One region of the Thioalkalivibrio sp. ALJ15 genome, then DNA from elsewhere that is predicted to be linked to it. Evidence: predicted binding sites of a transcription regulator. Region 1 holds the regulator's gene; the other holds the start of a gene.

Region 1 (5,154 bases):
CACTGCGCGGCGGGCCGCCGGACGACATGGATGCCTGGTTCCAGCGGGAGATCGAGTCCCAGGGCATGGGTACCCGGGACGATCTCGCCAAGGGCGCGCACCTGCTGACGCCAGAGTACATCCACTATCAGATGGAGCTGTCGCGCTCGCTGATGGGGGTCGAGACGCTGGATGCCTTCGTCATTGATCAGCCCGAGGTCCATATCCACGAGATTGGCAAGGAGGCGACCAACCGCAAGCTGGAGCCGGTGTTCGAGATGCTGGAGCGGGCGGCGCGGGAAAAGAAGATCCGCGCCTACGGGATCTCCACGTTCGAGGGCTTCCGCGAGGAGACCGATGCCGCCGTGTTTCAGTCGCTGACCTCCATGCAGGGGCTGGCCGAACGTGCGGCCCAGACCGTGACCGGCGACGACCACGCCCGGCACCACTTCAAGATCGGGATGCTCCCGTTCAACCAGGTGATGCTGGAAGGCTTTACCCGCTTCAACACCGCGACCGGGCAGGGCAATGTGGCCAGCCCGTTGCAGGCCGCGCACCAGCTGGAGGTGTACATGTTCGCCTCCCACTCCATGCTGAAGGGACACCTCGCCCAGCAGTCGGTGGAGGTGGTCGAACAGCAGCTGGCGAACCTGCCCAATCCGGCGCAGCGCGCGATGCAGTTCAACCGCTCCACGCCGGGCTTGGGCACCTCCCTGGTGGGTATGAGCACGCCGGAACACCTGGACGACATGCTGGCGGTGATGCGCGAACCGCTGCTGGAGAAAAAGGCCTACCTCGGGATGTTCAAGAAGGCCGAGGAGTGAGCCGAAGCCTGGTCTCCCCCCTTGTGGGAGCCGGCTTGCCGGCGAAGCCCCGCCTGCATCCGGCTTTGGCAGGGGCTTCGCGTGCAAGCACGCTCCCACAGGGTCCCGAGCCCCGGCCATGGTAGAGAATTCATGCACAAGGGTATGTCATGCAGGTTGATCTGAAGGCCCTCGAATTCCCCGCGATCCAGCGTCTGCTGGAGCGCCTGACCGCGACGCCCTACGGCGCGGATGCCGCGCGCGGGCTGGAGCCGGCACCGAATCTGGATGCGGCGCGCGCACTGCAGACCGCGGTGACCGTTGCGCGCCAGCGTCTGGATGCCGGGACCCTGCCGCGTCTGGGGCAACTGCCGGACGTGCGCGCGGCGCTGCGCCAGGCGTCCAACCCCGGGGCTGCGCTGCCGGTGCAGGCCCTGCACAACCTCCAGACAATCATGCGTCAGGCCCGCGAGCTGGCGGATCAACTGGCGGACACCCCCGAGATCTATCCGGCGGACCTGAACAAGCTGTATCCGCCCGAGGGGCTGGAAGAGCGCCTGTCGGCGTGCCTGAACCCCGGCGGGTCGCTGCGCGAGGACGCGAGCCCCGCGCTGGTCGAGGCCTTCGAGCAGCGTGGGCGCCTGCGCGACGAGGTCGAGGCGGTGGTGAAAAAGCGCCTGGCGGCCTCCGATGTCGCGCAAAAGGGCGAGGACGCGCTGAAGGTGCAGTGGCACCAGGAACGCGCGGTGATGGTGCTGCGTGGCGAGGCGGCCAATGCGGTCAAGGGTGTGCGTCGCGGCACCGCGATGGGCGGGCGCGACCAGATCGTCGAGCCGATCGAGGCGGTGCCGCTGAACAACCAGTTGGATACGGTCAACAGCCAGATCAATACCGAGCAGCAGCGCCTGCTGCGCGAGCTGACCGACGTGGTGCGCCAGTATGGCGAGCCGCTGGAACTGATGCTGACCGCACTGACCTGGATCGACCTGGCATCCGCCGCCGCGCAGCTATCCGCACAGATGAATGCCCATGCCCCGCGGTTGGAGGCGGAGGCCGGGGTGGAACTGATCGAGGCCTACCACCCGCTGCTGCTGTTGCAGTTCGCCGAGGGCAACGGGCCGCAGCCGGTGCCGCTGTCGATCCGGCTGGATGGCGAGCAGCCCCTGTTGCTGATCACCGGGCCGAATACCGGCGGCAAGACGGTCGCGCTGAAGACGCTCGGGCTGCTGGTCACCATGGCCTGGTGCGGGCTGCATATCCCGGCCGAGCAGGACTGCCGCATCGGGCGCTTCGATCAGGTGATGGTCGATGTCGGCGACCATCAAAGCCTGTTCCACCACCTGTCCACGTTTGCCGGCCATGTGGAGGTTCTGAAGCGGATTCTTGATCACGCGGGGTCGGAGACCCTGATCCTGCTGGACGAGCTGGGTACGGGCACCGACCCCGACGAGGGCGCGGCACTGGCGATGGCGATGCTGGACGAGTTGCGTGCGCGTGGCACGCGCGGGATTGTGAATACCCACCTGGCGCCCCTGAAGGACTATGCCGCCCAGCACGCGGGCATCGTGAACGCCTCGATGCAGTTCGATGCCGAGACGCTGTCCCCGACCTACCGGCTGCTGATTGGCGAGCCGGGTGTGTCCTTTGGTCTTACGATTGCCGAGAAGAACGGGCTGCCGGCCCAGCTGGTTGCCCGTGCGCGCGAGCATTTCGCCGAACTCCCCACCGCCCAGGCCGGGGGCGATACCGGCAAGGCGTGAGCCCCGAGCGAGGCGTTACCACATGAGGTCGTCGGGGACGACGTAGTCCTTGTACGGGTCGTCGGGATCGGGCTCGGAACCGCCGCTTTCCTCGGCCGGGATAACCAGCGGCCATTCGGCATCCCGCTCGCGGATCTTGTCCGCGATGTCGCGCGGGATTACACGGAAACCCTTGCTCGGGTGCAGCTCCAGGCCGGCCAGCGCCGCGCGGCCGTCGACCAGGCGCTTGCGGGTGTCCTCGGTCACCGGCAGGTGGCGGACCTGCCCGTCGAACTGGAAGTGGTAGTCGATCGCGGCGTCGCCGGTGGGGATCGGGGCCAGGTGCTGGTTCACCAGTTCGCGAATCTGCGCCCGGCGCGCGCGGCGTTCGGCCTTTTCCTGTCGTTCCTGGTTCTTCTCCCGCGAGCGCTGGGCCTGCTCGGCTTGACGAGCCGCAGCGGCGCTAGCCTCGGCGTCGGCGGGCTTGCCCTTTTTCTTTTTCGGTTGTGTCTTCTGGGCCTTGTGCTTCTGGCTCTTGGCCTTGCGCACCTGTTTTTCGTCCACCAGCCCGGCCTTCAGGAGCTGATTGCGCAGATCGTCCGACATGCCGCTTGCCTGTAGAAAATGTGTCGGGAGGATAGCCCGAACCTCTGCTATGTGCAGCCGACGTGTGTAAGTTCGGGTAATCCGTCCAGGATCTCGGTCATGGGAAGGGTGGGAAACAGCAGGTGTAAACGCCGCGCAAGATCGGGAGTCGCAGCGGGATTGCCCAGCGCCTGCGTGCGCTGACACAGTCGCATCGCAGCCGTGCGCTCGCAAGCCAGCTCCAGCCCTTTCACGGCGTCGTACAGGGCTTGGCGTTGTCGCTCATCGGGGCTGTTGGGCTTGAGACGGCGGCGCAGGGCGCGCACGCGCGAGGTGGTTTGCTCGCGCCAGCGCGCGGCGGCCTGCATCAGCGCCTGCCAGTCGTGTGTGTGTACTCGCCGTGGGTACCACAGGGCGAACAGGGCGAGGATGGCATCGACCTCATGGGCATCCTGCCAGTGCAGCAGGCGTTTCCGTGCGGGGGCGCAGGCCCATATCCGCAGGGCGAAATCCCAGAAGCGGTCGAAGTCGTGTGGCCGGGCGGCCTCAGGCACTACTGGCGGCGGGCGTAAAAGTCACGCCGGCGGTACTGCGCAGGGTCGTCGGCTCGAGGATCTCGAGATCCCGGGTGTGCAGGTTGATTACCCCCTGGTTGCGCAGCTGTGTGAACAGGCGGCTGATGGTCTCCTGAGTCAGCCCCAGGTGGTTCGCGATGTCGGCGCGCGACATCGGGAGGTAGAAGCGCTCGGTGGACAGGCCCCGTGCACGATGCCGCTCCGACAGGGTGACGAGGAATGTGGCCAGGCGCTGCTCCGCCGTGCGCTGCCCGAGCAGGGCATGCAGGCTTTCGTCCTGAGCCAGCCCCTGGCTCATCACGTTCATCATGTGCTGGCGGAATGTCGGAAGCCTGCCGGCGAGGTCGTCCACATGGGTGTACGGGACTGCGCAGACACTGGTGGATTCGAGGGCGACCGCGCTGACCGGATGTTTTCTGGAGTGGATCGCATCCAGCCCCAGCAGATCGCCTGCGAGGGCGAAGCCGGTGATTTGCTCGGTACCGTCGTCGCCGATCAGAACGGTCTTCAACGCCCCGGTGCGTACGGCAAACAGGGTGTCGAAGCGCTCGCCCATGCCGAACAGCAAGGCCCCCTTTTCGATCGGACGGCGTTGCTGCACGATCTCGTCGAGTTGCCAGAGTTCGTTTTGTGGCAGCCCCATCGGCAGACAGAGCTGGCGCAGGGTGCAGTGTTCGCAGGCTTGGGTCGGGCGCAGTGTCATGTGCTCAGGTTAGCGGTTTTGCCATCGGTGAGGGAAGGTGTGTGAGGCCCCCGTATAGAGGTTGCCCGTATGAGGAATTCCGGTATTGTGAGTGTGGAACCTTTTGGAGTGGCAGGGATCAGCCAATTCAGAGGCTTGCGGCGGAGCGAGTGCGATATCTAGACTCTGTTTAATATAGCAGGCGATTCGCATGGGAAGGGACGCAATGATCGAACGGATGCTGAACGAATACATGCACCACGGCACGCTGATCCTGCGCGAGCCGGACGGGAGCGAGCGCCGTTTCGGGCAGGGGGCACCCGAGATCACGCTGCAGGTCCATGATCGGGCGGCCCTCAAGCGCATCGCGCGAGATCCCGGGTTTCAGCTGGGCGAAACCTATATGGACGGGCTCTGGTCGCCGGGTCCCGAGGGCATCCGGGTGTTTCTGGATGTGGCCATGCGCAACTTCGCGCCCAGATTCCAGCGTCGTGTGCACCCGCTGGTGTGCATGTTTCGCGCGGTCCTCGAGCAGGGCAACCGTATCGCGCGCAGCTACCAGAACATCTCCCATCATTACGACGTGGACGAGTGGCTGTTCCGCCGTTTTCTCGACGAAGGCATGTTCTACAGCTGTGCCTATTTCGAGCGCCCGGACATGACCCTGGAGGAGGCCCAGCAGGCCAAGTGCGCGATGCTGCGCAAGAAGCTGGTGCTGGAGCCCGGTCAGCGGGTGCTGGATATCGGCTGCGGCTGGGGTGGGCTGGCCTTTCACCTGGCCGAGAATGCCG
Region 2 (5,154 bases), on a different contig from region 1:
TGATCAACTTTTATCAGGATCTGCACCAGGACATCACCGAGAACAACCGGATCTACCTGCCGCAGAACGAGATGGCACAGTACGGCGTCAGCGAGGAGATGATCGCGGCGGGCCAGACGACCTTTCAGTTACGAAACCTGATGCAGTTCCAGTACGCACGCGCCGATCGCCTGCTGCGCGCGGGGGCACCGCTCGGCGGCATGCTGCGCGGACGCATGGGCCTGGAGATCCGCGCCATCATCAACGGCGGCGCCCGCGTACTCTGGCGCCTGCGCCAGCAGGACGACGTATTCGCCCGCCCACGCCTGCGCACCCGCGACGCCTGGATCATCCTCGCCCACAGCCTGCGCCCCCGCCGCCGCAGGCGTAACACGAGCTAGACGACCTTGGAGTAGCGGCGCTGCGCTTCGCGGTTCAGGTAGGCGTCGAAGGCCATGGCAACGTTGCGGAGCAGGAGCCGGCCGCGTGGCTGGACCTCCAGGCAGTCGCTGCCGATGGTGACGAGGCCGTCGGCCTCCATCTCGGCCAGACGGTCCAGGGCATCGCCAAAGGTCTCCCGGAAGTCGATGCCGAATGCGGCCTCGATGCCGCCGAAGTCGACCCTCGAGTGACACATCAACTCGCTGATCACGGCGCGCCGCAGGCGGTCATCCGCGCTCAGCTCCAGGCCGCGGAACACGGGCAGCCGGCCGGATGCCAGCCGTTCCTGATAGGCATCGACCTCGCGCAGGTTCTGGCTGTAGCTGTCCCCGACCTTGCCAATGGCGGTCGGCCCCAGTGCCACGAGGTCGTACTCCGCGCGCGTCGAGTAGCCCTGGAAGTTTCGCTGCAGCGTGCCCGCGCGCTGGGCGATCGCGAGTTCGTCATCGGGCAGCGCAAAGTGATCCATGCCGATGTACACATACCCCGCGTCGGTCAGTCGCTGGATGGTCATCTCAAGGATCGCGAGCCGCTCCGTGGCCGGCGGGAGGTCGCCGTCGCGGATCTGGCGCTGCGTCTTGAACAGCTCCGGCAGGTGCGCGTAGTTGTACACGGCCAGCCGTTCCGGGCGCAGTTCCAGCACGCGGTCCAGTGTCGCGGAGAACGTGTCGACCGTCTGCAGGGGCAGCCCGTAGATCAGGTCCAGGTTGGTGGAGGTAAAGCCTTGCTCGCGCGCCTGGCGTACCGCCTGCTCGGTGACCTCGAACGGCTGGATGCGGTTGACGGCCTTCTGCACGGCCGGATCGACATCCTGCACCCCGACACTGATGCGGTTGAAGCCCAGCGACGCCAGGAGCGGCAGGGTGCCGGGGCGCACGGCACGCGGATCAATCTCGATAGAGAATTCCCGCTCCGGACCGGTCTCCAGCGTGAAATGCCGGCCCAGGGCCTTCATGACCCGGGTCAGGTCCTCGTCGGACAGATACGTCGGCGTCCCGCCCCCGAAGTGCAGCTGGCGTACCGGCCGATCGCGATCGAACAGCCCGCCCTGCAGGGCGATCTCCTGCTCCAGCGAGTCGAGATAGCTCGTCGCGCGCCGATAATTGCCGGTAATCACCTTGTTGCAGGCACAGTAGAAACACACCGTGTCGCAGAAGGGCACGTGGACGTAGAGCGACAACGGGCGCGCTGCACCTTCGGCATTCGTCGCCCGCGCCACCCGCGCATAGGCCTGCGCGTCAAACCCCTCATGGAACTGCGGAGCCGTTGGGTAGGACGTAAAACGAGGCCCGCTCACGTCATAGCGGCGCAGCACCTCGGGATCGAATACCAGACGTTGTTCCATACGACTCTCCGCAACGGGAGGGCGGGCCCTTGCGCCACCCTGACACCCCCACCCTACGCGGCCTCCAGCCGGGTACGGTTGATGTATGTCAAACGTGGCTTCGATCACCGCCGCCATCCGCATCCCGGCCCCGCTGTGCTAGCCTTGCCGTCCCAAGACGGAACCCCGATCCCGAGCGCGTATGTCCCCCGACGAATATTGCGAGGAGAAGGCCGCGAAGAGCGGCTCCAGCTTCTACTACGCATTCCGGTTCCTGGAACCCGACCGGCGCCGTGCGATCACCGCGCTGTACGCGTTCTGCCGCGAGGTGGACGACATCGTCGACGAGGTCAGCGAGGAGAGCGTGGCGCGCACCAAGCTCCAGTGGTGGCGCGAGGAGATCGAGCGTCTGTTCGACCATCAGCCGCGCCACCCGATCACCCAGGCCCTGCAGCCGCATCTGGCGCCGTTCGATCTCAGCCGCGAGTATTTCGACGAGATCATCGACGGCATGCAGATGGATCTCGACTACGACAGCTATCCCGACTTCACCACACTGTCGCTGTACTGCTACCGCGCGGCCAGCGTAGTCGGGATCCTGTCCGCCCATATCTTCGGCTTCTCGGACCGGCGCACGCTGAAATACGCGCATGACCTGGGGATGGCCCTGCAACTGACCAACATCCTGCGCGACGTCCACGAAGACGCGATGCGCGGCCGGGTCTACATCCCGCTGGACGAGCTGAAAAAGCACGGCGTAAAGCCCGAGGAATTCCAGCTTAACGTTACAGACGACCGCCACCGCGCCCTGTTCGCCGAGCAGGCCGAACGGGCCCGCCGCTACTATCAGCGCGCGGAGGAGCACCTGCCCGCCGAGGACCGCTACGCCCAGCGCCCGGGCCTGATCATGGCCGCGATCTACCGCACCCTGCTCGACGAGATCCAGGACGATGGCTATCGCGTGCTGGAGCACCGCGTGCGGCTGACCCCGATCCGCAAGCTCTGGATCGCCTGGCGCACTGCGCGCCGACTGAAGCGCGACTACCGCCGCGCGGGCTGACCGCGCCCGCCCCATGGCTGCCGTTCCCGCATCGCATCCGGTCGTCGTGCTCGGCGCCGGCTGGGCCGGTCTGACCGCCGCGCTGACCCTGGCCCGGGCCGGCATCGCGGTCCACCTGATCGAGGCCGCCGCCACCGGCGGCGGTCGCGCCCGCAGCCTGAACCGCGATGGCGCCGAACTGGACAACGGCCAGCACGTGCTGGTCGGCGCCTGTCACGCCACCCTGGAACAACTGCGCTCGGTCGGCACCGACCCGGAGCGCGCCTTTGCGGCGCTGCCGTTCGGCCTGCGCATGCATGCACCGGGCCGCCCTCATCCGGCCTTTGGCCTGGAGCCCCGCTCGCCACGCCTGCCCGCCCTCGCCAGTGGCCTGTGGCAAAGCCTCGCGGGCACCCCGCTGCACAGGCGCCTCCCGGCCCTTTTGGGGGCAGCCTCGATCCTGCATCGGCCGCTGGACGAGGACCTCGACGTACTCGAATGGCTGCAGACGCGCCATCAGCCGGACACGCTGATCCGCCAGCTCTGGGAACCGCTGTGCCTCGCAGTCATGAACACGCCGATCCGCAGCGCCTCGGCCCGGATCTTCCAGAACGTGCTGCGTCTGGCCCTAAACCACGGGCCGGACGACGCCCGACTGCTCATCCCGACCCGGCCGCTGGGATCGCTGTATCCGGAACCCGCCCTGCGCGAATTGCGCGAGCGCGGCGCCACGGTCGAGATCGGACGGCGCATTGTGGCCATCGAATCCGGGGGCACGGAGGCCCGCTACCAGCTCCGCGACCGCAACCATCGCGTCACCCATGCCAACGCGGTGATCCTCGCCACCGCGCCCAGCGCGGCCGCTCGGCTCCTGCCCGAGGCCCCCGAGCTGCAACCCCACCATCGGGCCCTGGTGGCCATGGGCGAGCGCAGCATCTGCACGGTGTACCTGCGCTACCCCGGCCCGATCCTGGAACGCCCGCCGCTACAGGGGCTCATCGACCAGCACGGACAATGGCTCATTCCCCGCCGGGTGGCCGGCGAGCCGCACTGGCTGGCCGTCGTGATCTCCACCTCGGACGACCTGCCGGCGATGACGGCGGAGGAGCGCTGGCGTCGCGTCGCGGAAGAACTGGAACGGACCTTCCCCGAACTGGGAATCCCCCAGACCGGTCATGTCGTGTGCGAGAGACGCGCCACGATCGATGCCCGCGTCGATCTGGACGCACTGCGCCCGGTAGCCGGCACCCCCTGGCCCGGACTGTTCCTGGCCGGCGACTATGTGACGCCGGGCCTGCCCTCGACCCTCGAAGCCGCCGTGCGGTCTGGATTAGAATCAGCCCACAAGCTACTGGAGACGCTGCCTTGACCGATCTCGACATCCCCGCCCTGCTGGACTATCGCCCGGAACCGGGCGCCTTCAACGACCGCGTGGTCCTGGTGACCGGCGCGGCCGCGGGCATCGGACGTGCGATCGCGCAGGCCTGCGCGGCGGCAGGCGCGGTCGTCGTGCTGCTGGACAAGGACATCAAGGGGCTGGAGAAGACCTACGACCTGATCGAGCAGGAAGGCCACCCGCAGCCGGCGATCTATCCGCTCAACCTGGAAGGTGCCACGGTCAAGGACTACGGCGACCTCGCCGAGAACATCCGCGACTCCCTCGGGCGCCTGGACGGGCTGGTGCTGCACGCCGGCTGGGCCGGTACGCTGACGCCGATGAAGGGATACGACCCCGAGCTGTGGTTCAAGGTCATCAACAGCAACCTGCACGGCCCGTTCTTCCTCTCTCAGGCCGTGCTCCCGCTGCTGGAAGACAGCCCGCACGGCAGCCTGGTCGTTTCCACCCAGGACTGCCGCAAGGCCTTCTGGGGTGCGTTCGGCATGGCCAAGGCCGCGCAGGACGCGATGATCGACATCCTCGCGCGCGAGCACCGCAACGAGAAGCACTTCATCCATGTGAACGGCATCGATACCGGCCCCGTGCGCTCGCGCTTCCGCGCCGGCCACTACCCCGCCGAGAACGCCGAGAAGCTGCCACGCCCGGAAGACGTCGTCGGCCCGTACCTCTATCTGCTCGACACCACCGACCCGGAACACACCGGCCTGCACCTGTCCCTGGAAGGCCACGTACCCGAGCCGGCACCCCGCCCGCACCGCCAGCCCCAGGAGGGCTAACCACCGCCCCTGACAACCCGGGGCGCCCCCCCTGTAGGAGGCCAGCCCTCTGGCCGATTGGATGCCGGACAGACCCCATCGGCCAGAGGGCTGGCCTCCTACAAGACATTGCTTCTCCCGGCGCCCCAACAACCGTGCAGCGGCTATCCGGGATGCCAGGGAGGCAGAGCAACACGATGACTAGGACCGCGGGTCA

What was found. Region 1 encodes FNR, which switches genes on or off when oxygen is low (the NO sensors DNR and NnrR bind a similar motif). Its sites were predicted from a motif close to TTGATNTANATCAA; they were not measured.
Region 2: the regulator FNR is predicted to act here: its motif matches at 1,844-1,857, upstream of hemN (oxygen-independent coproporphyrinogen III oxidase).

What each region holds. Positions count from the first base shown of each region.
Region 1 covers NZ_KB912057.1:259,899-265,052, reverse strand. Annotated here, with positions in the region: gene G015_RS0104865 (aldo/keto reductase) at 1-803, shown strand, start outside; gene G015_RS0104860 (DNA mismatch repair protein MutS) at 953-2,542, shown strand; gene G015_RS0104855 (DUF2058 domain-containing protein) at 2,558-3,127, opposite strand; gene G015_RS0104850 (TIGR02444 family protein) at 3,175-3,660, opposite strand; gene fnr (fumarate/nitrate reduction transcriptional regulator Fnr) at 3,653-4,384, opposite strand; gene G015_RS0104840 (cyclopropane-fatty-acyl-phospholipid synthase family protein) at 4,590-5,154, shown strand, end outside.
Region 2 covers NZ_KB912060.1:162,732-167,885, forward strand. Annotated here, with positions in the region: gene hpnC (squalene synthase HpnC) at 1-380, shown strand, start outside; gene hemN (oxygen-independent coproporphyrinogen III oxidase) at 377-1,765, opposite strand; gene hpnD (presqualene diphosphate synthase HpnD) at 1,947-2,804, shown strand; gene hpnE (hydroxysqualene dehydroxylase HpnE) at 2,818-4,152, shown strand; gene G015_RS0112060 (SDR family NAD(P)-dependent oxidoreductase) at 4,149-4,958, shown strand.